2 regions of the Arthrobacter sp. alpha11c genome follow, and region 2 is predicted to be linked to the other one. Evidence: predicted binding sites of a transcription regulator. Region 2 holds the regulator's gene; the other holds the start of a gene.
The links. Region 2 encodes Rex, which represses fermentation and respiration genes when NADH is low (regulators of the CRP and FNR family bind a similar motif). Its sites were predicted from a motif close to CTTGTGAANNNNTTCACAAG; they were not measured.
Positions count from the first base shown of each region.

Region 1: the regulator Rex is predicted to act here: its motif matches at 10,592-10,611, upstream of ACTAQJ_RS15050 (ALF repeat-containing protein).

Region 1 covers NZ_CP196747.1:3,285,294-3,300,364, forward strand. Annotated here, with positions in the region: gene hutH (histidine ammonia-lyase) at 1-493, opposite strand, end outside; gene hutU (urocanate hydratase) at 502-2,256, opposite strand; gene ACTAQJ_RS15015 (SRPBCC family protein) at 2,465-2,953, shown strand; gene ACTAQJ_RS15020 (IclR family transcriptional regulator) at 2,977-3,783, opposite strand; gene ACTAQJ_RS15025 (efflux permease Rv1217c-related protein) at 3,958-5,214, opposite strand; gene ACTAQJ_RS15030 (hypothetical protein) at 5,211-5,579, opposite strand; gene ACTAQJ_RS15035 (ABC transporter ATP-binding protein) at 5,581-6,567, opposite strand; gene ACTAQJ_RS15040 (alpha/beta fold hydrolase) at 6,670-7,341, shown strand; gene ACTAQJ_RS15045 (DUF8462 domain-containing protein) at 7,523-8,377, shown strand; gene ACTAQJ_RS15050 (ALF repeat-containing protein) at 8,385-10,430, opposite strand; gene ACTAQJ_RS15055 (amino acid permease) at 10,670-12,130, shown strand; partial or broken gene ACTAQJ_RS15060 (HNH endonuclease) at 12,183-13,668, opposite strand; gene ACTAQJ_RS15065 (3-hydroxybutyrate dehydrogenase) at 13,885-14,634, opposite strand; gene ACTAQJ_RS15070 (MFS transporter) at 14,639-15,071, opposite strand, start outside.
Region 2 covers NZ_CP196747.1:4,575,700-4,590,770, forward strand. Annotated here, with positions in the region: gene ACTAQJ_RS21310 (carbohydrate ABC transporter permease) at 1-406, shown strand, start outside; gene ACTAQJ_RS21315 (rhamnogalacturonan acetylesterase) at 433-1,104, shown strand; gene ACTAQJ_RS21320 (DUF1961 family protein) at 1,101-1,808, shown strand; gene ACTAQJ_RS21325 (acetylxylan esterase) at 1,870-2,877, shown strand; gene ACTAQJ_RS21330 (3-deoxy-7-phosphoheptulonate synthase) at 3,097-4,254, shown strand; gene ACTAQJ_RS21335 (helix-turn-helix domain-containing protein) at 4,406-4,618, shown strand; gene ACTAQJ_RS21340 (30S ribosomal protein bS22) at 4,790-4,888, shown strand; gene ACTAQJ_RS21345 (IS3 family transposase) at 5,062-5,916, opposite strand; gene ACTAQJ_RS21350 (helix-turn-helix domain-containing protein) at 5,913-6,287, opposite strand; gene ACTAQJ_RS21355 (DUF559 domain-containing protein) at 6,600-7,565, opposite strand; partial or broken gene ACTAQJ_RS21360 (HAD family hydrolase) at 7,717-8,533, opposite strand; gene ACTAQJ_RS21365 (glutaredoxin family protein) at 8,698-8,952, shown strand; gene ACTAQJ_RS21370 (redox-sensing transcriptional repressor Rex) at 9,036-9,743, shown strand; gene ACTAQJ_RS21375 (hypothetical protein) at 9,792-10,688, opposite strand; gene ACTAQJ_RS21380 (hypothetical protein) at 10,687-10,956, shown strand; gene ACTAQJ_RS21385 (hypothetical protein) at 10,953-11,660, opposite strand; gene ACTAQJ_RS21390 (YceI family protein) at 11,866-12,417, opposite strand; gene ACTAQJ_RS21395 (histidine phosphatase family protein) at 12,633-13,298, shown strand; gene ACTAQJ_RS21400 (TlpA family protein disulfide reductase) at 13,303-13,908, shown strand; gene ACTAQJ_RS21405 (cytochrome c biogenesis CcdA family protein) at 13,914-14,669, shown strand; gene resB (cytochrome c biogenesis protein ResB) at 14,669-15,071, shown strand, end outside.

The DNA.
Region 1 (15,071 bases), 1.3 Mb from region 2:
TCAGCACCAGCGCGCAGTGGGACAGCGGCGCGAGGTCGCCGGAGCAGCCCAGCGAACCGAACTCGCGGACCAGCGGGGTGATGCCGGCGTTGAGAACGTCCACCATGGTCTGCAGGACCACGGGACGGACGCCCGTACGGCCGGATGCGAGGGTCTTGGCGCGGAGGAACATGATGCCGCGGACCACTTCGCGTTCAACCGCCGGCCCCATGCCCGCTGCGTGGCTGCGGATGAGCGACTTCTGCAGCTGCGTGCGGAGGTCATTGGGGATGTGGCGGTTGGCCAACGCGCCGAAACCCGTTGAAATGCCGTAGGCGGGGACATCGCTGGTGGCGAGGCTATCGATGTGGGCGCGAACCTTGGCGACGTTATCCAGGGCGTCCTGGGAGATGGTCACCTTGGCATCGTGGCGTGCGACGGCGACGACGTCTTCCGGGGTCACGCCGCTGGAACCGAGGGTAACGGTCAGGGGTTCGTGGGTAGTAATAGTCACTTTGTTGCCTACTTCTCGTTCATGGGGATGCGGACGCCGCGTTCGTTGGCGACTTCGACGGCGCGGTCGTAGCCGGCGTCGACGTGGCGGATGACGCCCATGCCGGGGTCGTTGGTCAGGAGCCGTTCGAGCTTCTCCGCGGCCAGGTCCGTGCCGTCAGCGACGGAAACCTGCCCGGCGTGCAGGGACCGGCCGATACCGACACCGCCGCCGTGGTGGATCGACACCCAGGTAGCGCCCGAGGAGGTGTTCAGCAGGGCGTTCAGCAACGGCCAGTCAGCTACCGCGTCGGACCCGTCGGCCATGGCCTCGGTCTCCCGGTACGGGGACGCCACGGAACCGGAGTCCAGGTGGTCACGGCCGATCACGATCGGAGCCTTGACCTTGCCCTCCTTCACCAACTGGTTGAACAACAGCCCGGCCTTGGCCCTTTCACCGTACCCGAGCCAGCAAATACGTGCCGGCAGGCCCTCGAACTCCACGCGGTCCGCCGCGGCGTCCAGCCACTTGTGCAGGTGCGTGTTCTCCGGGAACAGTTCCTTAATGGCCTTGTCCGTGACGGCGATGTCTTCCGGGTCCCCCGAGAGCGCGACCCAGCGGAACGGGCCCAGGCCCTCGCAGAACAACGGACGGATATACGCCGGAACGAAACCGGGGAACTCAAACGCCCGCTCGTACCCGCCCTTGCGTGCCTCATCACGGATCGAGTTGCCGTAATCAAACACCTCGGCCCCGGCGTCCTGGAACTCCACCATCGCCTGCACCTGGCGGGCCATGGACGCCTGGGCCTTCTTCGTGAACCCTTCCGGATCCGCCGCGGCCTCCGTGTGCCACTCCGCCACCGTGATGCCCTCCGGCAAATACGACAACGGGTCGTGCGCGGACGTCTGGTCCGTGACCACATCAAAGGTCACTTCCCCGGCCTTGTGGCGGGCCAGCAGTTCCGGGAACACCTCCGCGGCGTTGCCCACATAGCCCACGGACCAGCCACGGCGTTCGGCCTTGGCCTTCTGGACCTTCGCGATCGCAGCATCCAGATCCGTTTCGACCTCATCCAGGTACCGCTTGCCCGCACGGCGGCGCAGGCGGGTCTCGTCCACGTCCACGATCAGGCACGCACCATCATTCAACGTCACCGCCAGCGGCTGGGCACCGCCCATCCCGCCACACCCACCCGTCAACGTCAGCGTCCCCGCCAGTGGTCCCTCCGACAAACCAGCAGCGGTGGAGCCTTCTGCGGCGGGGGCCGGGTGGCCGGCGGTGTTCTGCCTGGCGGCCGCGAGCTTGTTGCCGACGGCTGCGAAGGTTTCGTACGTGCCCTGCAGGATGCCCTGCGTGCCGATGTAGATCCAGGACCCGGCCGTCATCTGCCCGTACATCATCAGGCCCTCAGCCTCCAGGCGGCGGAACTCCGGCCACGTCGCCCAGTCCCCCACCAGGTTCGAGTTCGCCAACAGGACACGGGGAGCCCATTCGTGGGTGCGGAACACACCCACCGGCTTGCCCGACTGCACCAGCAGCGTCTCGTCCTTCTCCATCGTCTCCAGCGTCCGGGTGATCGCATCAAACGCAGCCCAAGACCGCACAGCACGGCCCGTGCCGCCGTAAACCACCAAATCATCAGGACGCTCAGCGACCTCAGGATCCAGATTGTTCATCAACATACGCAACGGCGCCTCAGTCTGCCACGACTTGGCAGTAAGCTCAGTACCCCGCGCGGCCTTGACCGGACGGGCACCAGTAGTGAAATCGGCGGGTGCCATGATGACTCCTTCGTCTTTGGGAAGTGTGTAGTGGAAAGTTCTTCTGCTTCTACTAAAGCCCCTTTACGAGGGCCCTGGAATGGCTTTTCAACTGGTGATGTCCGGGATTACAGACGCATGCAGCCCTTCGCTGATCCTCCGCCCAGGCGTCGCTGTGAAGTGAGGCCAACCCCTCGCATTCGCGCGGGAAGGAGCGCATGCTGGACCCATGGCAACGTTCCGAGTGACTACCCTCGTTGCGGCTCCGCCGGAGCGCGTTTTCGCGACCTGGACGGATCTGGACCGGTTCCCGGAATGGATCGGCGGAGTCACCCGGGTGACCGATCGCACTGGCTCGATCGACCAGGCCGGCAGCCGCTACACGGTGTGGTTCGGGCGCATGGCGAGCCCCACGGAGATCCTCGCCGTCGAACGGCCTTGGCACATCCACACACGTTTCGGCAACGCGATCCTGAAGGGCGAGTCAGATGTGAGGTTTACTGCCGAGGCAGGCGGTACGCGCATCCAGCAGGAGTTCGTGACCCGAGGATTCGTTTCAGCGGTTTTCGGGCGGATTTTCGCCATGGGGTCCTACCGGGGCAGCTTCCGGGGTGAGCTGGAGACGTTCCGCAGACTCGTCGAGCGCGACGCCTCGGAGCCGGGCAGACTGAAGCCGGGCCAACCCGAGCCGGGCGAACCGAAGCCGCGTGGCGACTAGGACGAATGGACTATGCGAACGGCCTAGCCAGCCGGTCGTCCGTGAATGCGTACGGACAATTCGTCGGCAGCCTTGCGGATGCGCGCAGCCAGTACCGGCCATTGCTCAGCCGGCACTTTGTCCTCCAAGAACGTGACGGCGACTGCCGCCGTCGGCCATCCCACGTGGTCAGTCACAGCGGCGGCTATTGAGCCAAATCCGGGCGTAATCTCGCCGTTTTCCGTGGCGTAGCCACGCTGCCGCACCTGGTCAAGGTGGGAGGACAGGGCAGAGTACTTCATGATCGGGAATTCGACTTCGTGGCGCGATGTGAAGGCGGCGGCGTTCGGGTATAGGGCGCGAACCTGGGACTTTGGCAGGGCGGCCAGGATCGCGCGGCCTGACGCGGTGAGGTGACTGGGCAGGCGGACTCCGACGTCGGTCACCAGGCTTGGGCGGTTCTTGGCGCGTTCCTCCACGATGTAAAGGACGTCGCGGCCATGAAGCACGGCCAGGTGCGCGCTTTCGCCAATCACGTCCACCAGCGAGGCCAGCATAGGCCGCCCGAGACGCGACAAAGGCTCCTGCCGTGAATAGGCCGAGCTGAGCTCGAAGGCGCTGATGCCGAGGCCGTAGCGCTGCTCTTCGTGCAGATGGAGGACGAAGCCGTTGGCCTCCATGACGCCGAGCAGGTGGTAGACGCTGGAGCGGGGCAAGCCGAGCGCCGTCGCAATGTTCGACGCCGCCATCGGCCCTCTCCGCGAGGCCAACAGTTTCAGGATGCGCAGCGTATTTTCGGCGGCAGGGACCTTGGATGTGGCCTTGCCTGGTGCCAGTGGCGTGGTTGTCATGGTTCCTCACTGCTCAAGACTGCTGAAGGAGAAACCGTCCAGCCCCACGCGGGGCGATGTGTCCGGTATCCCGTACTCAAGCGTGCCCTGTTAAGTACGGCAGCGCCAGACCACTCCCTCCATGCAGTGTCTGAAATACCAGACTTAACTGGCGGTCATATATTTGAGCGCGGCTCAAACCGTGCCAACCTCCCGGCGGCGCACGGCCACGAACGCGAACACCACTAGCGCCGCTCCAATCCCGAGCATCCAAAAGCCGCCGCTCCAATCGGTTCCCGTGGTGGTAACCACCGGCGTATGTGTGAATGGCGAGAGGTCCCTGAGGGTCTTGTCGAAGCCCAGCATTCCGCCGTAGATACCCAGCACGACGCCCAACGCCAGCAACGCCCAACCGATCGGAACAGTAGCGCGGGGAAAGGTGACAAATACCGCAGCGGGCAAGGCCAAGTAAAGCAGCGCAGCCGGGATTTGAGCCCCGGCCGTCTCCCACACGTTGCCCACATCAACGGCTGATTCCCCCGAGACCAACAAGGAATACCAGGCACCGAATGCCGCGAACACCATGACGAGTACCACGGAGGCCGCCCCGAGGCCGAGAAAGCTGCCAAACCAACGAATGCGTCCCAGTGGTTGCGAGAGCACCAGTTCTGCAGTGCCCGCAACTTCTTCCTGCCTCAATCGCAGAACGGCCTGGAGTCCGCAGGCCGCCGCCAGGATGCCACCGATTTCAAAGAGGACAGCAATGACCAGCTCTGTCATGGATGTGCCTTGCGCCTCGATCATGGCCCTAAGGATCGCTGTGACCGAGGAATTCGTGATGCTGACCTGCTGGATGGCAGCGCCCAGGGCGCCGGTAAGCAGGCCCGCGATAAACCCGCCAATGCACCAGCTCACGATCGCGCCCTGCTGGAGTCGTAGTGCCAGGGCAAAGGGCCCGCGGAGCGAGGGTCGGGCGTCCATCCGGCCTCGTCGTCCGGCCAGCACGCTCGCTCCTACATCCCGCTTGGACATGATGACGGCGGTCAGTGAGACGCAGACGATGCCAAGCCCCAGCGGAAGCAGCAGGGGCCACCATCGGTTTCCCGTGTAGGCAAACGTCTGCTGCCCCCAACCGATGGGCGAAACCCAGCTCGGCCATGCCGCCGTTACCGTCAGGCCGTCCCGGCTGACCTCGCCGGTCGCATCGCCGAAACCGCGCAGAAGATAGGCGGCGACCACTAGCCCGGCCGCCGCTCCGTTTGCCCCACGCGAGGTACTCATGAACTCGGATGCGAGCAATCCGACCGTGAGGAACGCCAAGCCAATGGCTCCGGCCGCAAGACCGGCCACGAGCGAGCCAGCGGAGTCGAGACCGCCGGCGATAAAGCCGAACGTGACTGCCGCGGCCAGGAGCACGTTTCCTACGAGCCCATGCGTCACGGTCGCCGTCAATGGCATCCACCGCCCGCCGCCGTGGACGCGACGAGCTCAGCCCGGCCCGCTTCCTCCTCGGCACGCGTATGCCGCACTGCCAGGAAGGTGTTCATCAGGCCAGCAAGGACACCGATGAAGGCGAAGATCTGGAAAAACGTAAATGCGTCCAGGGCGGGGCCCCTGACCAGCCCGCGGAGAATCAAAATAGCGGGAGTCGCCGTGGCAACATGCAGGATCTCGGCGCGGGAAGCATCGTCCCCGTACGCCGAAGCCACCGCTGTAGTGGCGAAAAAGGCAAGGGCACCGATGGAAGCAATCCAGCTCAGGAGTTGCCACCGGTCGCGGCGAAGTCGCTGCCAATACAAGCCAAGAAAGCGGCTCATCTCAAGGGCCCGTCGCCGCGGGCGGGCGGCTTCGCCCATGGTGAGTGCCGCCGTCGGACTTCACTTCCTCTGACTGGGGCGGAAGGGCAACCCCGTAGTGCCGGAGGAACAACTCTTCCAGCGACGGTGGAGCGACCAGCAGGCCCTGTACGCCCAGACGTCCAAGAATCGGCAGGACCTCATGGACACGGTCCGAATCGGCATTGAACTTGACCCGGCCTGCGGCCAAGGTGAGGTCGTGGACTTGGGAAAGGCTTTGGAGGGCTTGGACGTCCACCTGGTCCTGCGCGAAAGAGATCCCTGTGCGGGTCAGGTGGCGCAGGGATTCCAGAGTCCCGCCGTCAACGATCCGACCACCCCGGATGATGCTGACACTATCGGCCAGCTGTTCCACCTCGGAGAGAATGTGGCTGGAAAGAAGGACAGTGGCCCCTTTCTCGGCGACGAGCCGCCGGATCTCCCTAGTAAAGACGGCCTCCATGAGGGGATCCAGACCGCTTGTCGGCTCGTCCAGAAGGTAGACCTCAGCGTCGGCAACCAAGGCTGCGATGAGCGCAACTTTCTGGCGATTGCCTTTGGAGTAGGCACGGCCCTTCTTGGTGGGGTCAAAGTCGAAGAGCTGGCACAAACGCTCCTTGCTGCGTCGATACTCAGCGTGATCTGCCCCGCTGTCCCGAAGCCGGGAGAGAAAATCAATGGTCTCTCCCCCTGAGAGATTCGGCCAGATACTGACATCGCCGGGGACGTTGGCAACACGCCGGTGGAGTTCAACGGCGTCGGCCCATGGGTGCAATCCAAGGACTCTCGCACTGCCGGACGAGGCGCGTGCCAGGCCCAGCAGGATACGGAGCGTAGTGGACTTCCCTGCACCGTTCGGGCCGAGGAACCCGTGGACTTGCCCCGCGGGGACTTCGAGGTCGAGGCCGTCCAGTGCCTTGACCCGGCCGAAATTCTTATGGAGATCGATGGTCTGGATGACAGGGTCCATGGAGCCGACGTTACGCAGAAACGGCGCCCCTGTGAAGGAAGACAATAGGGACATGAATTCCACCGTGTTTCACCCTCGCCACTGCGTGCGGCCCGAACTGCCGTGAGTACGTTCGTCCTGATCCCGGGAGCCGGCGGGACAGCCTGGTATTGGAGCCGGGTGGTTCCGCTGCTGGAGCGTGCCGGACACGAGGCCGTCGCGGTGGACCTCCCTGGGGACGACGAAAGTGCTGGCCTGCCCGAGTACACGCGACTGGTTCTGGACGCCATTGGCGCCCGCACCGACGTCGTGCTCGTGGCCCAATCACTGGGCGGTTTTACCGCGCCGTTGGTCTGCGACCGTGCGTCAATCATCCGCGAGCTCGTCCTCGTCAACGCGATGATCCCAATGCCGGGCGAAACCCCTGGCGACTGGTGGGCGAACACAGGTTGGGACGCCGCGAGGGAGAGCGCTGCTGCGGCCCACGGTTACAGTCCCGAGTTCGACGTTGCCACAGATTTCCTGCACGACGTTCCACCGGACGTCGCTGCAGCGGGTGAACCGTATCAGCGGCCGGAAGCCAATGCGGTCTTCGAATCAGTCTGCGACTTCACGGAGTGGCCCAGCATCGCAACAAGGGTACTCAGCGGGAGGGACGACCGGTTCTTTCCCGTGGAATTCCAGCGCCGAGTGGCCAAAGAACGCTTAGGACTCACGCCCGACGTCATCGCAGGCGGCCACCTGCTGGCCTTGGCAAACCCGGAGGGCGTAGCGAAGTACCTGCTGCGGGGCTGAGCCGCACTGCCGGAGATGCCCGCGGGAGGTCGGTCCCAATGCGGGATGTTCACCAAATTCACCCAGTTATCCAAATTCACCAAATTCACCCAGATTCACCTGTCCATCCTTACCGGCGCCAGGGAACATGGTTGGGCTGTGATTTCGGAGACGGCGACCGGCACGTTCATGGGGCGCATAGGTGAAAAGATGCGTCGCCTTACCCAAGAATTGGGGGACGGACCCGACGCGCGACGACGCATCACGGCAGTCACAGTCGCTGGGTTTGGCGTTACGACGCAACTATCACCAGAACGGCAGGTCGACTGGGAGGGAGCTGGGAGAGAACCTCCTCCAGCTTCTGGATGCAAACGGAACTGGCCTCCTCATCACAGTGGACGAGATCCACGCCGCCGACCGTTCCGAACTGGCCCAGTTGGCTGCAAACGTACAGCACTTCATCCAAGACCGGCTGCCAATAGCTCTGATTTTTGCTGGCCTACCCTCGGCGGTGTCGGACCTTCTGAACGAGGGAGTTGCTACTTTTCTTCGCAGGGCCGACAAGATTGATCTCCATGCCGCCGCGATACGGGATGTCGAAGCGTCGTTCACCGAGACATTCGCTCGGGCCGACATAGCTATCGCTCCCGACCAGATTCACCGCGCCGCCGTTGCGACTGGTGGCTACCCATTCCTCATTCAATTGGTCGGCTACTTTCTCTGGAGGGAGGCTGAGAACCACGACGATTCCCTTACTCCGGCTGCTGTCGACCGGGCAACAGAAGCAGCAATCCGACGAAACGAACGCGTTGTGATTGAAGCTGCCCTTTCGTCGGCGTCCTCGAAGGACCTGGAATTCCTACACGCCATGGCAATCGACGATGACATTTCGACGATCGCCGACATCGTGCAGAGAACTGGCTCGCGACCCACGTTGGTGGCCAAGTACCGCACACGACTGCTGGATGCTGGTCTCATCGAATCAGCCGGTCACGGCAAAGTTGTCTTTGCCATCCCGGGGCTACGGGAATACCTGCGGAAGAATCCCCGTCACTAGGGCACGCCTAGGGCTTGGCCTTGACTGGCGTTTCCGGCACTGCATTTGTCGGCGTTTTCCGGCGCAGAACGAGCGTGATTCCACCCGCCGCCGCGGCGACCAGCAGCGCAATCAACCCGATAGTCCAAGCGTTTAAACCTTGTGACGTGTTGGAAGCAGTGGCGGCTTCCTGGGCTTCCGGCTCCACGGACACGATGTCACCCGGATTTGCGCTGCCAGCCGGAGGAGGGGGAAGCGCGGGCAGGTCAGCGGCAGACGCACCCGTCTCGCTCGTTGCGGGGATCACGACGGCGGGCGACGACTGCCACGGCACCAGCGCCGGGGCCGATCCAGCCAACTGGTGGACGGCGACGTGCGGCAAACCACTAAGCGGGAGCGCTGCTTCAGCAGCCTGGACTGCTTCTGCCTGCCGTGCCGCTTCTGCCTGCCGCGCCGCCTCAGCCGACTTGGCAGCGTCGGCCGCCGTCCCGGCGTCGAGCGCTGCTTTGTCTGCCAGTCCGGCGAGTTCGGCGATCGTCGCGTTGACCAACGCTACGTGGGCGGCCGTGGCCTTGTCACGCTCGGCAGCAGCGGCCTTTCCGCTGGTCATGAATGCCTGAAGGTCGGCCCGACTGCCGTCGAGGGCGACGCTGGCAGCTGCCCGCACCTCTGGTGTTGAATCCAAGGCGAAGGTCGTCTGGACCCGGTTGTCGAGGTGCAGCGCTTGATCAAATCCGTATTCCAGGAAGTACCGGACATCTGCATGGTTGGCTGAACTGAGGGCGGCGTCGGCGGCTGCGTTAACGTGCCCGCCACCAAGGTGGAGAAGCTGGTAAACGCGCTGCCGGTCGGCGCTCAAAGCGGAGCCATCCAATTTGGTCGAAGCCGCGTAGCCATTGGTGATGAAGGCCTTGATCCCGGAGTCTCGTGCCAGGAGGGCAGCTTCAGCGGCCTTCTTCACCTCCGGCGTGCCGGTAAGCGCCAGATCAAGTGTGGCCTGCCGGGCTTCCTTACTGCGGACATGGAGATCGGTTCCCGGCGCGGTAAGGGTTGCCAGTAGCTCCGGAATTTCGCGAGCCGCCGTCGCGAAGGCCGTCTTGGCCGGCTCCTCGGACGTCAGCAGCGCAGTGTCCGTGGCCTGCCGAGGCAAAGCCAACGATGAAAGGAAGTCCCTGTCCGCGACGAGACGCGATGAATCCGCTGCCCTCGCAGCAGTTGCGGTCCTCCGAGCCTGCTCGACGGCGGCCCTCGCCCTCTCGGCCACGCCGGCAGCCCCGTTGGGGTTGGCTGCCACGTCTGCCTTGACCTGCTGCAGCAGCGCGGCTACTGCCTCTGATTCCGTGTGGTGGTCTGAGGCGACGAACTGCCCGTAGCGAAGGAAATCAGCAACGAAGTCCGGGCTGGAGGAGTCCAGGGCAGCTTGAGCTCCGAGAGTTACCTCAGGCACGGGGGAATTCGTCAGGTAGTAGACGGCCTCCCGATCCTGGCCTTGCGCGATCTTCCGCCAGCCCTCAAGCACGAATTGCCCAATGGCTTCCTCGCCCGAGTCCAGACTTTTGGAGGCGGCAGCACTTATTCGAGGGTTTGCCACGTTGGTGAAATACGTCGCCGTCGTCCGAAGATCGCCCTTCCATGTACTCGCCCAGCCGTCGGACAAGAAGGCAACTGTTGCGGCATCGGAAATGAGCGCTGCTTTCGCGGAGGACCGTACGTGTGGACTCCCCCGCTTCGTCAGCTCGGTGACCAGTTCCTTACGGTCCGTTGCCAGCGCAACGTCCTGTCCGCCGTCAAGGAATGCCTGGACGGCCTCGGGACCGCCCACCAAGGCAAGCTGGGCTACGGCGCGCGTCGCCGGGCCACCTGTCCTCCACAGATCAAGGACGCCGGCCACATCAACAGCGCGCTTCACAAAAGGAACGGGAGCCTGCGAGGCGAGGGGAATCTCAAACTCAGGAATGTCGTATGCCCGGGCGGGGGCGGCGAAGAGCAGGGATGCCCCCGCGATCAAGGCCACAACGGCGGCGGCCCAACGATGGCGAGCAGCACGGATGGAAGCAACACGGAAAGCAGACATCTACGAGTCCCCCAAGAAAGATGCGATGACAGTGTCCGAGCCATCCGGGCGGCATTGGACCTGAAGACCTGCCTACCGGGGTGACTAGCTGTCCGCGGACATCGTATCTGAGATTCGACTGTGACTCCTGTCGCACTGTCTGCGATCAAAGACACCAAACCCCCGTGAGGCCAATCACAAGGCGGCCAAAAGTGATCTGCTGGATAGCGATCCCCTCCCAAAGACGAGAAGGTTTTACCATGCAACAAACCATGCTGGCTTCGAAGGACACCGTCCTCCAAGCCGCCGGTACGGCACTGAGCCGTGGCCTCAACGTCCGTCACATCCGCTTTATGGCACTCGGATCCGCGATCGGAACGGGACTGTTTTACGGTTCTGCGTCCGCCATACAGAAGGCCGGCCCCGCCGTCCTTTTGGCCTACATCATCGGCGGTGCAGCCGTCTTCATGGTGATGCGCGCACTTGGCGAAATGGCCGTCCGACACCCCGTCTCCGGCTCATTCGGCCAATACGCGAGCAAGTACCTTGGACCGTTCGCCGGCTTCGTTACCGGCTGGACGTACGTGTTCGAGATGGCGATCGTCGCCATCGCGGACGTCACAGCCTTCAGCATCTATATGGGCTTCTGGTTCCCACAGGTGGACCGCTGGATCTGGGTGCTTGCGATCATTCTCTTCCTGGGCGCCATGAACCTGCTGAGCGTGAAGGTCTTCGGTGAACTGGAGTTCTGGTTCTCGCTGATCAAGGTGGTGGCCATCATCGCCATGATCGTCGGAGGCGCAGCAATCGTCGTCTTCGGCTTCCAGACGGGCGACGGCGGCGGTGTGGCACCGGGGTTGGGGAACCTGGTTAACCACGGCGGTTTGTTCCCGAACGGCTTCGAAGGGCTCCTGGCTGCGTTCGCCGTCGTGATGTTTGCTTTCGGTGGGATCGAAACAATCGGCATTACCGCTGGCGAAGCTGCCGATCCCAAAAAGGTCATCCCGCAGGCAGTCAACACTGTGCCAGTCCGAGTGCTGCTGTTCTACGTCCTGACGCTGGGCGTGTTGATGAGCATCTTCCCGTGGAACGAAATCGGCAGCAGCGGCAGCCCGTTCGTGCAGATCTTCGACGGCCTGGGCATCCCTGCTGCACCGCACATTCTCAATGCCGTGGTCATCACTGCGGCCCTTTCCGCTATCAACAGCGACATCTTTGGAGCCGGCCGCATCCTGTTCGGTCTTGCCCAGCAAGGTCATGCTCCAAAGAGCTTCGGCAAGATCTCCAGGCACGGCGTCCCCTGGATGACCGTGGTGATGATGGGCGGAATCCTGCTGGTGGGCGTCCTGCTGAACGCTGTGATCCCGGAAGACGTGTTCGTGCTGATCGCCTCGATAGCCACGTTTGCCACAGTGTGGGTGTGGGTGATGATCCTTGCTTCGCACGTTGCCATGAAGCGCGAAATCAAGCGCAAGGGGCTTCCGGCTTCGGAATTCGGTTCACCCCTGTGGCCGGCAGCGTCCATCCTGACCATGGCGTTCATGGCCATGGTGATCGTGATCCTCGGGGTCTTCGAGGATACGCGCGTAGCCCTATATGTCGGCGGTACCTGGCTGATCCTCCTGTTCGTCGCTTACAAGCTATGGGTTCGCGGTGGTGGCCTGCGTCGTGCAGAGCTCGTGGACGAGACGGCGTCAATCCCCTTGGTGAAGGCACCGTAGCTCCGGCGCCCGAGCTGACAGTTGAACCCTATGTTCTTGAGGAACATAGGGTTCAACTGTTATGTCGGGGGACGGGGAGCTCAGGCTCGGGTTGTAGTAGACGCGTTGTCTCCCGCCGATGCTGGCTCACATGGCCTGGCAGGGGTGGGGCTTTGGATTGGTACCTGTGACCTGTTGGGGTGCTGATTTCCAGTTGATGTTGGCCGCCGGGGATTGTTTTTGTGTTCCAGCCGGGGTTTTCTTTGGTGTGGTTGCAGGCTTCGCAGAGCCCGGCGCCGTTGGCAAGGCTCGTGGCGCCGCCGTTGTGCCAGGGAATGATGTGGTCGGTGTGGCGTATGGGGGCGTCGCAGTAGGGTGTGCGGCAGGTGTGGTCCCGGGTTTCGATGAAGCGTCGCATCCCGGGTGGGAAGAGCCGGGCTTTTGAGTCCATGGCCAGCAACTCTCCGGAGGCCGGTGCTGTATAGAGCCGGCGGAGCAAGACTTTGAATGCCTCGCCGCCCGTGCGTTCCGTACCCGAGTTGACCTGCCCGGATTCCGCATGGTTGTTGGTCCCGGGCGCTCCGTTCGTCTGGTTGCTGCCTCCGGCGATGAGCATTCTTGCCCACCCGGGCGGGGACTATTCCGTAGCCTTGTAGCCGGGCTGGTTCGCTGTCGTCTTGGAGGAGGGTGCTGTCGGTCATGACGAGCTGCAGATCAATCCCGCTGATCCCGCCGGGGGTGCCGGTGAGGCGTTCGACGAGGGTGTCGGCCATGACCTGTCCGCGGTTCCGGGTGTCCCCGCCGGAGCGGGCCGAATCGGCGTGCCGGGTGAGCGCGGCGTAGGCGGCGACGCCTTGGGCAACGGGGAGCAATGCGGTGAGGATGGTCATGGTGTCCGGTGCGGGCCGGAGGCTGACGTGCCGTTCGGACGCGGCATGGGCTGCGCGCTGGGTGACGGAGCGGGGATCGCGCCGGTAGGCTGCGGCTCGTGCGGCGGCGATGATGGTTTTGTCTCCGGCGCCGTCGAAGGTTCCGGTGTCGGGGGCGAGTTCCTCATCAACCGCGGCCCGGTCTTCGACGGAGAGGCAGGCTGTTTCCTTCACGAGCAGGGTGGCGCGCCATTCGTTCAGGTGCCCGGTTTCCAGGGCGGCCATGGTGCGGGGCATTTCCGAGACCAGGGCCTTGGCCAGGCCGAGGAGCCGGGATCCCTTGTTGGGTGATTCACGCCGGGCCAGGGCGATCTGCGCGCCCACACCCTTGCCCTGCTCAGCCGCCGGAGCGCCCATCTCCGCATACGCTTGGCGCTGGGCGAGATCAAAGGCCACAGCGATCCTGGCCTGCAACGCCGCGATGGCCGACTTCACGTCTTCCAGCCCACGAATCTGATCGATCAACTCATTGCTGTACGCACCAACACGGAAAGAACGTACCTCGAGGAGAAGACCCTCCACCGAGCCAACGGCCGAAGCCTCAAACCCAGCGAGCGCCGCTTGGTCCAGGTTCTCCAATCCGTCCAATTTCGGAACATGAGCGGGCAAAGTCGTGATCACCGAGCCCATCTCCCCAATCCCGTCCATGGAAATCACTCTTCCAGCAAGCACCCGCCCACATCAGGCCCCAATTCCCCTATGTGGAAAACCGGAAAGAGGCCCGCCCGGGTGGCAAGATCAACAAGCATCGAAATGACAGATAACCCCCATGTTCCGCAGATACATGGGGGTTATCTGTCACCTCTCGGCAAGCAGGCGGCACCAGAGGAGGCCCAGAAGGACCTACTACCGGGCCGACCACCCGCCGTCCATGGTGTAGCTCGCGCCGGTGACCATACCGGCGTCGTCGGAGGCCATCCAGGCTGCCAACGACGCGACTTCCTCAACCTCCACCAGCCGCTTTACTGCCGACTCCGTCAGCATTACCTTCGCCAGGACCTCGGCCTCAGGGATGCCGTGGAGCCGGGCCTGATCGGCGATCTGTCGCTCCACCAAGGGCGTGCGGACGTACCCGGGATTGATGCAGTTGGACGTCACTCCATGCTCGCCACCCTCCAAGGCAGTGACTTTGCTGAGCCCTTCGAGGCCATGTTTCGCGGAGACGTACGCGCTCTTGTAGGCCGAAGCCCGGAGCCCGTGAACCGAGGAGATGTTGATGATCCGGCCGAACCCATTGGCGTACATGTGTGGGAGCGCGGCCCGGATGAGGAGGAATGGGGCCTCCAGCATCAGGGCGAGTATCCGCCTGAATTCAGCAGGTTCGAACTCCTCGATCGGCGCTACTTTCTGGATGCCGGCGTTGTTGACCAGGATGTCGCAGTCAAGGCTGAGGGCGGCCAGGGCGTCGACGTCCAACAGGTCCACAGTCCAGGCAGTGCCGCCCAGCTCGTCGGCGAGGGCTGCAGCTCCGGAGGCATCGACGTCGGCCACTACTACTTTCGCCCCGTGGGCCGCGAGCGCACGGGCGCAGGCTGCCCCGATTCCGCTCGCACCGCCGGTGACCAGTGCTTTGCGCCCGTTCAAGGAGTTGTCCATGGAGCTAGCCTTTCGCTGCCGTGCCAACAGAAGACGTGGTCAGTCCATGCCGCACGGCGTCGGCTTCGTCCACGTCCTGGAGCGCGATGCCCTTGGTTTCCTTCAGCGAAACGACGGCGACGACGGTAATTGCGCAGGCGACGACGAGGTAGATCGCGGTGGGGAGCCAGGAACCGGTGTCCTTGAGCCACTGGGTTGCCAGCAGCGGAGCGAGTGACCCTGCGAAGATCGACGTAACCTGTGAACCGAGCGAGACCCCAGAGTAGCGCATGCGGGTGGGGAAGAGCTCGGACATGATTGCCGGCTGGCCTGCATACATGAACGCGTGCAGGCACAGGCCGATTGTCACGGCCAACACGATGACCACAGCGTTTTTGGTGTCGAACATGGGGAACGCGAAGAACGGCCATGTTGCGCCGGCGATGGCTCCCACCAGG
Region 2 (15,071 bases):
CATCATCAAAAACTTCTTCCAGGAACTCCCGGCCGAGCTCGAGGAATCAGCCAAGATGGACGGCGCCACCGAGATCGGAATCCTCTGGCGGATCCTGCTGCCGTTGTCCAAGCCGGTGCTGGCCACGTTTGCACTGTTTTATGCGGTTGGTATTTGGAACGACTTCATGTCTCCTTTGCTCTACCTGAGCGATAACAACATGTGGACCCTGCAGATGTACCTGCGCCAGGTGACGGCTGCCTCGGATCTCCTTGGCACCGGCAATGTGGATCCGTCGTACATCCCGCCCGAGCAAGGCATCAAGTTCGCCGTGATCGTGGTGGCAACCCTGCCCATCCTCATCTTCTACCCCTTCCTGCAGAAGCACTTTGCCAAGGGAATGCTGATCGGTTCGGTTAAGGGGTAAGGGCTCGGCTTGATGAAAGGAAAATCATGAAAATCCTCCTCGCGGGCGACTCCACCGTGGCGGCCTGCCCCAGTTACGAATACCCGATGAGCGGTTGGGGAGCCCACCTCGCGCCCGAGACCTATTGGTGGGCTGCGGTCCACAACTATGCCAAGGGCGGTGCCAGCACGGAGTCGTTCCGCGATGAAGGCCTCTGGTATCAGCTGCTGGGCCAGACCGTTAAGGGCGATCTCGTGCTGATCCAATTCGGGCACAACGACCAAAAGCGGGCCCATCTCGCTGCCCGAACAGGCTACGCCGACAATCTAAAGCGAATGGTGGCCGACGTCCGTTCCAAGGGCGGCATTCCCCTTCTGTGCACGCCAGTGGAGCGCCGGCATTTCACGGCCGGGCGTCTGGACCTCACCCTGGGTGAATATCCTCTGGTGGTTCGCGAGTTGGCGGTTGAGCTTGGCTTGGACCTCATCGACCTCAATGAATGGACCCGCGCGCTGTACCAGGAGCTGGGGGAGGAGGGGTCCAAGGAGTTGTTCTTCCACTTTGCCCCCGCAGAGCATGCGCACTGGGCCGGCGGCCTGGAGGACAACACACACTTCCACGAGAAAGGAGCCAAGCGGATTGCCGGTTTCGTCGCGGAGCAACTCGAGGCCCTCGGCTACGGACTGGTGGCCACCCTTAACGTGGGGGCGAAGGCGTGATCTATTCCAGCCCTTTGCGGGGTCCTTCGGATATCGCTGGTTGGGTCGCCGAGGGGCCGGTTCAGTTGGGCATTTACGACGACGGCGGGCCGGCCTTGGCCCCGGAGGGAACCGCCGGTTCGGGGCCGGCTTTCGCAGAAAGCACAGCACTTCTCCTTTCCGGTTCCCTCGACCCAGAGGAACACGGAGACCACGCCCATTGGACCCTCTGGTGCCCCGAGGAACTCCCGGACCATGTCCGGATCAGGTGGGAGTTCCTTCCGCTTGAGGAACCAGGCCTGGCCATGGTGTTCTTCTCTGCGCGGGGGCACGACGGCAAGGATCTGTTCTCTCCCGACTTGGCTCAGCGAACGGGCTTCTACCCGCAGTACCACTCAGGGGATATGGACGCGCTCCACATCTCCTACTTCCGCCACAAATACGCCGCGGAGCGGGCCTTCAGGACGTGCAACCTGCGCAAAAGTGCCGGCTTCGAACTCGTAGCCCAGGGAGCAGACCCACTTCCTCCAGCCGAAGACGCGGGCGGCTTTTATCGGATGGAAGTCATCAAGGATGGTCCCCGCGTGGTCTTTTCGATTAATGATTTGCCCCTGTTTGACTGGGTGGACACCAGCCAGGAACTCCTGGGCGGCGGCTACTTCGGGATCCGTCAGATGGCCCCTTTGCGGGCGGCGTACCGGAACCTCTCCATCACTTCGCTGTAGCCCTTTTCCAGATCTGACGTCCCGTGACGGACGACACAACCTTATGACGTAGGATGTCCTCATGCCTCTCTTTGACTTGCCCCTTGAGCAGCTCCGTAGCTACACCTCCAGCGCAGTTCCGCCCGCTGATTTTGACGCTTTCTGGGAGCGCACCATCGCCGAGGCGCGGACCTTGCCGCTGAATGCTGTGTTCGAGCCCATGGACAACTACCTCAGCGTCATCGACACGTTCGACGTCACATACTCCGGCTTCGGTGGAGACCGCATCAAGGGCTGGCTCCACATTCCTTCTCACCTTGAACCAGGGCAGCAACTTCCCGTTGTCGTTGAGTACATCGGCTACTCCGGGGGACGCGGACTGGTCAACCAGAACACCCGGTGGGCGCAGGCTGGATACGCCCACTTCATCATGGACACCCGCGGCCAGGGCTACGGGGGCGTATCCGGTGACACCCCGGATCCGCATCCATCAGCCGGCGGCATCAACTATGCAGGCCTGATGACCCGGGGAGCTTACCATCAGGACGACTACTACTTCCGCCGGGTCTACGTGGACGCCTTCCGTGCGGTAGAAGCGGCGCAGAGCCATCCCGCCGTCGACCCTTCCAAAGTGGTGCTTGCCGGAATCAGCCAGGGAGGTGGCATTACGGTGGCGGCCGCCGGGCTGGTGGCCGGAAGGCTCGACGGCGTGATCGCCGCGCTGCCCGACGTCCCGTTCCTGCAGGACTTTCCTCGTGCAATCGACATCGCGCCTCGCGGGCCCTACCCGGAAATTGCCGGCTTCCTGGGGCGGCACCGCGACAAGTATGAGCCCATGCTTGCCGTGCTGAACTACTTTGATGGCGTTCATCTCGGCCGGGCAGCCGCAGTGCCGACACTCTTCTCAGCGGCCCAAATGGACGACATTTGCCCGCCCTCAACGGTGTTTGCAAGCTTCAACAGCTACGGTCTTTCGGGAGGGGCGCCCGCCAAGGACATCGAGGTATACCGCTTCAACAACCACGAGGGCGGCCAGGAGCACCACTGGATCAAACAGCTCCAGTTCCTCCGCAAACTTTTGTCATCATGACGGACCCAATTTGCCCGGTTTGACGAACCGCGGTTATGGTGTGGCTATGACTAAGCGTTGGTATGCGTATTTTTCGTTGGCTCTGGAGGGGCCCGCGTCTAACTGACACGCATCCAACTTTCCTTCAGAGCCAGCAGGGCAGAGATCATTCTCTGCCCTTCGCCATATCCGGCGGGTTCTGAAAAGGGGCCCGCTCCGCATCCGGAACAGGACCCAGAAATGACCAGCATCGCCGCAGAATCCACCGAGACACTCCACAACGAGGCACTCCCCGCTGCCGGGAAAGCTTCCCAGCCCGCCACCTCCAACCTGCGCGTGGCCCGCTTCGAACCGCTTCCGGCCCCTCAGGACCTCATCGCCGAGTTGCCGCTGGATGCCCGCTCAGCTGCCGTCGTCGACCGTGGCCGAGATGAAGTCCGGGCCATCATGGACGGCGTGGACGACCGCTTGCTGGTAATCGTCGGGCCTTGCTCCATCCACGATCCCAAGGCCGGTCTGGAATACGCGCGTCGGCTGGTCAGCCAGGCGGAGAAGCACAAGGAAGACCTGCTGATCGTCATGCGTACGTACTTCGAGAAGCCCCGCACCACAGTCGGCTGGAAGGGACTCATCAACGATCCCCACCTGGACGGCAGCCACGATATTGCTGCCGGACTGCGGGCAGCCCGCGGCTTCCTCAAGCAGGTCACCGCGCTGGGACTGCCCACGGCCACCGAATTCCTCGAGCCCATCAGCCCCCAGTACATGGCGGACCTCGTCTCCTGGGGTGCAATCGGCGCCCGCACCACCGAAAGCCAGATCCACCGCCAGCTCGCCTCCGGTCTGTCCATGCCCATCGGCTTCAAGAACGGAACCGACGGCGACCTCCAGGTGGCCATCGATGCCTGCGGCGCTTCTGCTGCTGAACAAGCCTTCCTCGGAATCGACGACGACGGCCGCGCGGCTCTCGTGGCCACTTCAGGCAACCCGGACACCCACGTGATCCTGCGCGGCGGACGCAAGGGCCCCAACTACTCGCAGGAAGACGTTGCCGCTGCCTCCTCCAAGCTCGCCGCCAAGGGACTGAACCCACGCCTGATCGTGGACGCCAGCCACGCCAACAGCGGCAAGAGCCATCACCGCCAGGCTGAAGTTGCCTTGGAAATCGGCGCCCAGCTCGAAGCAGGCGAGACCTCGCCGATCGCCGGCGTCATGCTGGAGAGCTTCCTCGTGGGAGGGGCGCAGAATCTGGATGTGGCCAAGCAGCTCGCGGGGGAGCAGGAACTCGTTTACGGCCAGAGCGTTACGGATGCCTGCATGGAATGGGACGTCACCGCTTCGGTGCTGGAACAGCTTGCTTCGTCTGCACGGAAGTGCCGGCTGGTTTCGGGGGAGTAGCCGGGGAGTAGAGTCCCACTTACGGGAAATGCTTTCACATTGGTCACTTCAGCCTCTAGAGTATCTAGCACATGGTTGTTTGATGGCTCAGCATCGGCACACCGTTCTACTGGGGGTGTCCTGTCCAGCTGAGAGCAAAGGAATATGGGAAATGTCCGCGGAGACTAACTTCTCGAATGCGCGTTTCATGACTGTGGCTGAAGTAGCCGATGTCCTGCGCGTTTCCAAAATGACTGTGTATCGCCTGGTCCACTCAGGGGAAATGCCTGCCGTCAGGTTTGGCCGTTCCTTCCGGGTGCCCGAAGAAGCCGTGGCCCAGTACCTCAAGGGTGCTGTGGTCGACGGACAATCGGAGACCGCCTGAGGGCGCCGGGTCTGTCCCGCGGACCGTGGTCACGGGGTGCCCCTTTGAAGCGGTACTCTGTTAAAGGAACGTTTTACGTCAATGTAAGAATCTGTCAGTTGTACTGTCTGCTGCTAGTCCGCGGATCCGTTCCAACAGACAGGACCTTCATCTAGTTTGTAAGGAACTTTCGTGGGTTCAGTTATTAAGAAGCGCCGCAAGCGTATGGCCAAGAAGAAGCACCGCAAGCTGCTTCGCAAGACTCGCCACCAGCGCCGCAATAAGAAGTAGAGATACTTCACCAAGCGTGAATGCCCGTTGCCTTCCAAGGCGGCGGGCATTTTTGCACTCTCACATCGTGGCGCTTCTTGCCGGATGTTCTTTCACATCCTGCGGGGTGCGGCCGGACGTTCTCTCACGTCCTGTGAACTGGTCCCCGTTTGTTGGACTGGCTAATTGGGATTCTAGGCTGCGAGGGTCTGGGCCCGGTATTGGACCGGGCTTAGGCCCTTGAGTTTGGTGGAGATTCTTTCGTTGTTGTACCAGGTGATGTATTCGTGCAGTGCTGGTGCCAGGGCTTCGGTGCTGAGGAACCGGACGTGGTGGAAGAGTTCTTCCTTGAGGTGTCCGAAGAAGTTTTCCATGACGGCGTTGTCGTAGCAGTTGCCCCTGCGGGACATTGACTGGGTGGCGCCGGCATCGTTGAGCAGGACCCGCCAGGAGTGGTGCTGGTATTGGAAGCCTTGGTCCGAATGCACCAGCGGGTGCTGTCCCGGTTCCAGGCAGGCGATGGCCTGGCGCAGTGAGCTGTTGGCAAGTTCCAGCTTCGGTGAACTGCCAACGGAATAAGAGATGATCTGCCGGTCAAAAAGATCCATGACCGGTGAAAGGTAGAGCTTGTGGTCCCCGACGCGGAACTCGGTGACGTCGGTGACCCACTTCTGGTTCGGAGCATCGGCGTCAAACTTCCGGTTCAGCAGGTTCGGTGCAATCACGCCCTGTTCGCCTTGGTAAGAGTTATAGCGTTTCCGCCGCCGGACCTTGCAGCGCAGGTGTAACGCGCGCATCAGCTTCAGCACGGTCTTCTTCGCGACCACCCACCCCTTCTTCATCAGCTCGGTATGGATGCGCCGGTGGCCGTAGCGGCCATGGTTGGCCGTGAAAACCTCCGTGATGGCGCTCTTGAGTGTTTCCTTCGGGTCCGGGGACTCGAGCCGGGCCTGGTGATAGAAGAACGTCGAGCGGGCCAGACCCGCGGCCTGCAGCAGAACCGGGAGCCGGTAATCAGCCTTGAGAGCGATGAGGGCTTGAACCTTCACCGTTGTTCCTGAGCCCTCAAGGCACGCAATTTTCCCAAGTAGGCCACCTGTGCCCGCAACAGTTCGTTTTCCCGACGCAACTGCTCAAGCTCCGAAGCCTCCCCGGCCCGCGGCCCGGCTGCCGACTTCGCGGAGGGCACGACCCCCGCATTCCGGGAAGCCGGGGTCCCGGACTTCACTGGCCTGCCGTTGCGTTTGGGCCGCAACCCGTCCTCGCCCTCCAAACGATAATCCCTGACCCATTTCTGGAGCTGTTGCCGCGAAGACAGGCCCGCTTCAACCGCCAGATCCTGCCCGGTTTCGCCCGCAAGGAAGCGCTGCACCAACGCCAGTTTGACCTCGAAAGAGTATGACTTCGGTGCCCTGCTCACCAGCACTCCTCGACCATGGATCCTCCACAACCCATACAACGACCTCACCGCCACAACAGGGGCACCCAGGAACCGGGCCGTCGTCCGATACCCCAGACCCCTTTCAAAACACGCTACAGCCGACACCCGCTGCACCACAGACAATGAACTACGCGAACTCATAAAACTGCTCCCCTCAAACGGAACTGCGATTCACAGTCCAACTTCAGGGGAGCAGTTCACTGCGGCGTGCGGCCGGACGTTCTCTCACATCGTGCGGCGTGCGGCCGGACGTTCTCTCACATCCTGCGGCGCTTCTGGCCGCATGCTCTCTCACATCGTGTTCCGGGCAAACCCGGATGCAACCGATGGATCCATCCATGCAGTCCGTAGCGCCCTTTTGATCTGCCGAACGGCGTTGCCAAAGTTGTCCGCAAGGTCATCTCTTCCGAAGACAAGGACAGTCCAACCGGCTGCTCTAAACGCCTTATCCCTGCGACGATCGCTATGCATCTGCTCCTCCTCAAGGTGGTGGCCGCCGTCGTACTGAATCGCGAGGCGGCGGCTCTTGAAACCCAAATCCGCTGAAGGCGAGAAGGGATCGTTCGCGCGGAGCATCACCTGGAGCTGAGGTTCCGGCAAGTTGGCGTCAAGCATAGCCAGACGAAGCAAAGTTTCTGGAGCCGAGTCGGCCCCGACGCGCATAAGATCCAGAGCTTCCCGTGCCCGGACTACGCCTTGGCGGTTTTTGTGCCGTTCGACCATGCTCCGGAGCTCTTGGGCAGTAGCGAACGGTGCGTCGCGCCCCTCAAAGTCGGGCCGTGGAATGCGAATCAACTGATCTGCCACGCACACGAGGTCATGAAGTGGGAGACGACGCGCCAAATCCAGCCATGTTCGGGCTCGAGTGCTTATCCAAATCCCTTGGACTTGCTCAATCTCTCCGTCGAAGAGCGTTTCGGTATGCCCGATGATGCCTTTGCGCCGGACCGACGGCAGACGTCGCGGTTTGCTCAAGTGCAATTCATTTGAATCCGATAGCCAGGCTGGCAAGACAAAACCATGGAGCCTGGCGGCAGTTGTATGGGAGATCCACGCGCCAGGGCTGGCTGAGGAGAGGGAACGGGCGGCAGACGAAAGGTCGAAATCCCACTCACTTGGCCGGTACAGGCCACGGCTAACGGGAACGATGTTGCTGCTGCGCCAAATGACCGACGGATCGATGCCGGCAGCTTTGGCCTCGTTCAGGCTGAAGGGCTCCAAGACCGGGCTTGATTGGTTGAGTAGCGAATTCTGCATACCCGCATTGTTCCTTGGAAGCCGCTAAGCGTGCAGAAGTTATCCACAGGTAGGTCAGGGTCGCAAGAGGATGTGGGAGAGGAACGGTGGAAACGCGTGGGGATGTGGGAGAGGAACGGTGGAAACGCGTGGGGATGTGAGAAAGGAACGGCTAGCGGGGGCCGCGGAACTTTGAGAATCCACGCCACAGCCCGTAGATGGCACCGCCCACAGTTGCCGCCTTCAGCCCCAGGGTTGCTGCACGGCGTCCGGATCGGAAATCGTACACGGGCCAGTTGTTGTCGCGGGCATGCCGGCGCAGCTTGGAGTCGGGGTTGATCACCACGGGGTGACCCACCATAGTGAGCAGCGGGATGTCATTGGCGGAGTCGCTGTAAGCCCAGCAGTGGTCCAAGTCCAAGCCTTCTTGGTCAGCTATGAGTTGGACGGCGATGGCCTTAGCCGGCCCGTGCAGGATGTCACCCACAAGCTTGCCGGTATACATTCCGTCATGGACCTCGCCCACGGTTCCCAGCGCGCCCGTCAGGCCAAGCCTTGTGGAAATGACAGTGGCAACCTCAATTGGGGTAGCGGTCACCAGCCAGACCCTCCGGCCTACACGGAGGTGTTGCTCGGCGAGCGCCTTGGTTCCGGGCCAGATCCGGGACTCGATCATTTCGTCATAAACTTCTTCGCCCAGGGCTTTGATATCGTCCACGGTGATTCCGGCGGCCAACGTCAGGGCCGAGTCCCGCACGGCATGGACGTCGTCCATGTCTCTCGCCCCGCATCACAAACTTGAACTGCTTCCACGCGAAGCCTGCCGCCTGGGACAGAGTGAAAGCCTTGCGTTCGTACATCTTCCGGGCCACATGGAAGAGGCTGGCGCCCTTCATCAAAGTGTTGTCGACGTCGAAGAAAGCGGCTTCGCCGGTGTGCTGCGGCACCTTGGCGTCGGCGACCACAGCGGCGTTCTTCTCGTCGGGCATGCCTTGAGTCTAGTCAATCGCCGGGGCCCGGCGTTGAGGGCGCACGGTGGGGCTGCCCCGTGGGATGTGCAAGAGCATCGGTGGAAAGCGGTCAGGATGTGAGAGAGCGTTGGGGGGAAAGTGCGGTGGATGTGAGAGAGGGGTGGGGCGGTTACCGTTGTGTCATGGCTATTCCCGACGTCGTTCTCCTCACCAAAGCTGACTGCCACCTGTGCACGGAGGCGCGTGCCGCCGTCGAACGCGTTACCTCGGCACTGGGCGTCCAGTGGACCGAGCAGGCAATCGACGGTAACGCGGAACTGCAGGAGCGTTACGCGGAGGAAATTCCCGTGGTGCTGGTGGATGGGGTCCAGCGCGATTTTTGGAAGATCGACGAGCAGCGCTTGGCCCGTACTTTGAAAAGAGTCCTTGAAGGCTAAGGATCAGGGGACTTTGTTACCCGGAAGTACCGGCTTTTGTTGAGTCCGGCCAAGGGCCATAGAGTGGAACAACAAGCGACGCAATGGAGAAAACCGTGACTGCGCTGGAACCGTCCCCGGGGGCAACAAGCGGGGACCACGAACCTGCCGCCAAGCAGATCCCGCCCGCGGCTGTGGCCCGGATGACTCTCTATTTGCGCGCGCTCAACTCGCTCCTGGCAGAAGGCGTGGAACGTGTGTCATCGGACGCGTTGGCCGAGGCTTCAGGCGTCAGTTCCTCCACGCTTCGCAAGGACCTCTCCTACGTCGGCTCGTACGGGACCCGCGGGGTGGGATATGAAGTCCAATACTTGAGCCGTCACATTGCCGCAGCCCTTGGCCTGACGCACGACTGGAAGGTCGCAATCGTCGGTGCCGGTAACCTCGGCAAGGCGCTGGCGCGGTACGGCGGCTTCGAGTCCCGGGGCTTCGACGTCGTGGCTATTTTCGACGCAGACCCCATGGTGATCGGCAACGAGGTGGGTTGGTTGCGGGTCAGCGATTCAGCAGAACTTGAACGTGTCTTGGAGCGCACCCACACCAACATGGTGGTGCTGGCTTTGCCGGCCACCGTGGCGCAGGCAGTCTGTGATCGCGTCATCGCTGCCGGAATCCGGAGCATCCTGAGTTTTGCTCCGGTTCTCCTGCAGGTTCCGCCGCACGTGAACCTCCGCAAGGTGGACATGGCCACCGAGCTGCAGATCCTGGCGTACCACGCACAACGGGCGCAAACACCGGGTCAGGCTGTCTAGCCTTACCGGGTCCGCGCCCGCTGACGTTACTACAAGAAGCTTGTTGGCTTAGCGGCCGTAAGGGTTCTGGTAAGGGTTACCGAAAGGCTGCGGCTTGCGGAAGTACGGAGCCGACGCCGGCAGGTACAGCAGGACGATTGCGGCAACTCCCAGCAGGATCACCAAGAGCTGCAGGATGCCGTACGTGGCACCGAACTGGAACAGTCCGGCGAGGCCAAGGACAGAGATCGCCGCGAAGACGGTGCCCAGGATCCTGGCCCAGTTCTTGCCCTTGCGGACCGGGAATGCAACCAATGCGTAGAGGCCCAGGGACACGATGGCCCCAATGATCGCGGCAACGACAATACCGCCACGCATGCCTTCCAGGGAGCCTTCCGGGAATTCAGTGCCCTGCTGTGCAGCCTGCTGGATCATCGAGTTGATGAAGGCATCCGAACCGGTGGTGGCCAGGATCAGCGAGCTGATGGCGGACAGGATGCCCGCTGCGATGATCATCCAGAAGGAGATGTTGACCAGCTGCGGAACTGTGGTGGGACCTGGCTGCTGGCTGGGCCAGTTGGTGTCCTGGCCATATTGCGGAGCCTGCTGACCGTAGGGAGATGGCTGCTGGCCGTACGGCGACTGCTGACCAAATTGGGGAGCCTGCTGACCATACTGTGGCGTCTGCTGACCGTACTGCGGGGTTTGCTGGCCATACTGGGGAGCCGGGGGCTGACCATATTGGGGTGCAGCCGGGGACTGCTGACCGTACTGTGGAGCGCTCGGCTGCTGACCATATTGGGGAGTCTGCTGACCATACTGCGGTGTCTGCTGGCCGTACTGGGGCGTGGATGGCTGGCCCGGCTGCTCAGGCTTGTTGGCGTCGCCCTTGTTGGCATCGCCGGTGTTGGCGTCGCCCGGATTGGCGTCCCCCGCGTTGGACGGCGGGTATGGAGGGTTGCTCATGGCATTCCTTTGCTTGTTCGACTGCTGGTACGGCTGCCGGGATCAGCAAAAAGACCCTGCCCCCAGCCTGGTTCTGCTTCCACCGTACCTCCGGGGTCCGGTGCTGCGGATGATCACACGCAGGAATTTCCTGCTTGGCGATGAAATCATCACGATGGCGTACGCCTTCATGATGAAGGCCGTGGTGGTCCGATGGACCACCACGGCCTCGTGCACCTGTCAGGGCGGCTTGGATGAGAGCCCGACGGCGATACTTCAGTCGGGTTAGACGGCGCCCTTTACTGCTTTGAACCACAGCTGCGAGTTCGGCAACCACATCAGCACAACGGCCACTGCGCTGACCAGGAAACCAAACCAGTTGCCACCCAGGCCCGCCCCGGGTCCGCCGGCGTTGATGGAGCCAAAGATGGCGAGCAACAGCGAAACCGCGGCGAGGACAGTGAGGGCAAGGCGTGCCCATTCCTTGCCTTCCTTCATCTTCATGGCGAGGACTATCTGGGCGGCTGCAACAGCCAGGCTGATGATCAGGAGAACCAGGAGGAGTGCGGCAACTCCCGGCATGAAAGCGAACGCTGCGATGATGGCGAAAAGCCCGATGAGGCCAAAGAGGAGGCCCAGGAGTCCCGAGATGACCCAAATGAAGTAGGACACTTTGAGCTCGGTGGGCAGGCCCATGGTCTTGAAGAGGCCCGAGAATCCGCCTTGCGGAAGGACGTCATTGAAGTTGCGGGGTCCGTCGGTGGGCATTTCAAAGTGGAAACCACCTGGCTGCCCTGGTTGCGCCGGCTGGGCTGGTTGCCCCGGCTGACCCGGTCCCGGTTGCGAATACTGGCCAGGTTGCGACGGCGGCTGGTAGCCCTGGGGTGGTTGGTAACCCTGCGGTGGTTGGTAACCAGCAGGAGGAACGTTGCCGGGCTGCGGAGGCTGGGCGCCGGGCTGCGGAGGCTCTGGTGCTTCATCTGGGTTACTCATGGCATCACTTTAGACCGCAGGTTGAAGGATGCATAGGAAATTCGGAGCTACTTCGCAGCTAACTACAGGGTGTTTGCCGAATAATCGCAGGGTGACTTCTGAGTACGCGAAACGGCGCCCCCACAGCGGAACTGTGTTGGGGCGCCGTTTACTCGGGACTGTCGAACAAACTCCCGTGCAAGCTGCTGCGGAAACTGCCTGGGAGTCAGGCAGCTGCCGGTGCGATGAACGCGAGTTCCAGGTTGATGACAACCTTGTCGCTGACCAGGACGCCACCGGCCTCAAGTACTGCGTTCCAGGTCAGGCCGAAGTCCTTGCGGCTGATGGTGGTTTCGCCGGAGACGCCTGCACGGGTGTTGCCGAAGGGATCCACTGCGACGCCGTTGAATTCGGTTTCGATGGAAACTTCCTTGGTGACTCCCTTGATGGTGAGATCGCCCACAAGATCGAAGCCGTCGCCGTTTGCCTTGACGTGGCGGGATACGAAGGTGATCTCCGGGTACTTCTCCACATCGAAGAAGTCCTCGCCCTTGACGTGGCCGTCGCGGTTGACGTCGCCGGAGTCAAAGCTGGCCGTCCGGATAGTGGCATTGACCTTCGAGTCGGTCAGCGTCTCGCCAACTTCGAGGGTGGCGTCGGCGTCCTTGAAGACGCCGCGGACCTTGCTGATACCTGCGTGGCGGACGGTGAAGCCGATCTCGCTGTGGGAAGCGTCGAGGGTCCAGATGCCGGTGGTGACGTTGGCGGGAAGGGTCATCATGATGTTGCTCCTGTATGTAGTGGAAGGTACCGCTTGCTTGCCCGGTCGATTGGTTGATGCGTTTACTTGAAACGTCAACCGAGCTTCGTGTCTAGTATAAACATGCATATGCATCTTTTATTCCAACTCCACGGAACATTTTGAGAAAACTTTGAGTTCTACTAGCGGTAGAAGATTTCGGATCGTCCCGCTTCTTTGAGAAACTGGTAAACATGCCCCAAGCAACTGTCCATCTGCTTCGCCATGGCGAGGTCCATAATCCCGATGGCGTCCTCTATGGCCGGCTGCCTGAATTCCATCTCTCCGAGCGCGGCCGGGAGATGGCCCGCATGCTGGCCGAGCACTTTGCCCTCCGCGCAAGCGAGGGTGCCAGGATTGTCCACCTGGTGGCCTCGCCGCTGACGCGCGCCCAGGAAACGGCGATGCCCACTGCCGAGGCGCTCCATCTCGAGATTCATACAGACCCCAGGATCATCGAAGCGGAGAACCACTTCGAGGGACTCCACCCCACCCGCAGCGAATTCTTGAAGCCCAAGCACTGGCTTTATTTCCGGAACCCCCTGCGTCCGTCCTGGGGCGAGCCCTATAAAGAGCAAGCCGCCCGCGTCCTGGCTGCTGTTGAAGACGCACGCCTCAAGGCGATCGAACTGGGTGGCGACGGCGCTGAAGCCATCCTCGTCAGCCATCAGCTTCCCATCTGGTCCACCCGACTCTCCGCCGAGGGGCGCCGGCTGGCGCACGACCCCCGTAAGCGTGAGTGCACCTTGACCTCCCTGACATCCCTGGTCCTGGACGACGACGGCAAGATCGTGCGGGTCGAATACAGCGAACCTGCGGCGGTGCTCCTTCCCGGTGCGGCAAGCACCCCGGGGGCGTAGGCGCATGGATAACAACCTTTCGCGCCGTGGCGTGCTCACAGCCGGTGGGGTCCTGTTGGCAGGACTTACCATGGGCCTGTCAGCCTGCGCCCAGAAGGACTCCCTCGCAGAGCAAGCCCGAAAAGGCGACAACAAGAACTACGTGGCCGGTGACGGTTCCGTCACCGAGTTCGCCAAAGCGGACCGCGCTGCCCCCGTGGCGCTCAAGGGCACACTCTTCAACGGAAGTACGGTCAAGCCCGAAGACCTCAAGGGCAAAGTCACGGTCTTGAACTTCTGGTTCGCCGCCTGTGCCCCCTGCCGCGTCGAAGCTCCCCAGCTTGAAGCCCTGCACCAGGACTTCAAGGGCCAAGGCGTTCAATTCTTCGGCGTAAACCTGCGTGACGAGAAAGCCACCGCGGAGGCCTTTGACAAGACCTTCAACCTCACCTACCCAAGCTTCAACGACAAAGACGGGGCCGTGCTCCTGTCTGTGTCCGGAATCGTGCCTCCGGGGGCGGTGCCCACCACATTGGTCCTGGACAAGGAGGGCAAAGTTGCCTCCCGCGTCCTCGGCGAAATTGAGAAGAGCACTTTGAAGGCCCTCATTACGTCCGCAGTGGCTGAGTAGTACCCATGAACAGTCCCTTCGCCGAGACGATCCTGAACGGATCACTGCTGCTTGCCGTGCCCGTTGCGCTGCTGGCCGGACTCGTCTCGTTCCTGTCGCCGTGCGTGCTGCCGCTCGTCCCGGGTTACCTTGGCTACGTCACGGGACTGACCGGCGTCGACCTCCAAAAGCAGCGGCGCGGCCGCATGCTGGCAGGTATTGGACTGTTCGTGCTGGGCTTCTCGGTGATCTTCGTCCTCCTGGGCGGTGCGTTTGGCCAACTCGGGACCCTCCTGACAGGACCGCAGAACGCCTGGATCACCCAAGTGCTGGGCATTCTGGTCATCCTCATGGGGATCGTCTTTATGGGTGGCTTTGGTTGGCTGCAGCGCGACGCCAAAATCCATGCCAAGCCTCCGGCCGGCCTGTGGGGCGCGCCGCTCCTGGGACTGACGTTCGGCCTGGGTTGGGCTCCATGTATCGGGCCCACATACTCCGCGGTACAGTTGCTGAGCTTGTCCGGCGGATCGTCGGCGGCAAAGGGTGCGCTTTTGGCCTTCGTTTACAGCCTTGGCCTGGGTATCCCGTTCCTCCTGATCGCCCTTGCCGTCCGGCGGGGCATGGGCGTCATGTCCTTCTTCCGGACGCACCGCCTGGCGATCCAGCGGTTTGGCGGAGGCATCCTGATTTTGCTCGGCATCCTGATGGCCACCGGCGTGTGGGGAACCTGGGTGACCGAGTTGCAGTACTGGTTCCAAACCGATGTGAAGTTGCCAATCTGATGAGCGAGTCCGTGAAAGCCAAGAAGAAGTCACCAGCCGCTGAAAGCACGAACACGAAGACAGCGGAAGGAAAACTCCAGCAGGCCAAGTCCGAGGCCGCGCTGCCCTCCCTGGGCATCCTGGGCATGCTTCGGTGGGCTTGGACCCAGTTGACGAGCATGCGTACGGCGTTGTTCCTGCTGCTCCTGTTGGCTGTGGGCGCGGTGCCGGGGTCCCTGTTCCCGCAACGCCCCGCGAACCCTGCAGTTGTCACCCAGTACATCAAGGACAACCCGTCCTACGGCCAGCTACTTGACGCCCTGCAGCTCTATGACGTCTACTCGTCGGCCTGGTTCTCGGCCATTTACATCCTGCTGTTCATCTCCCTGATCGGCTGCGTCACCCCGCGGGCCATTGCCCACT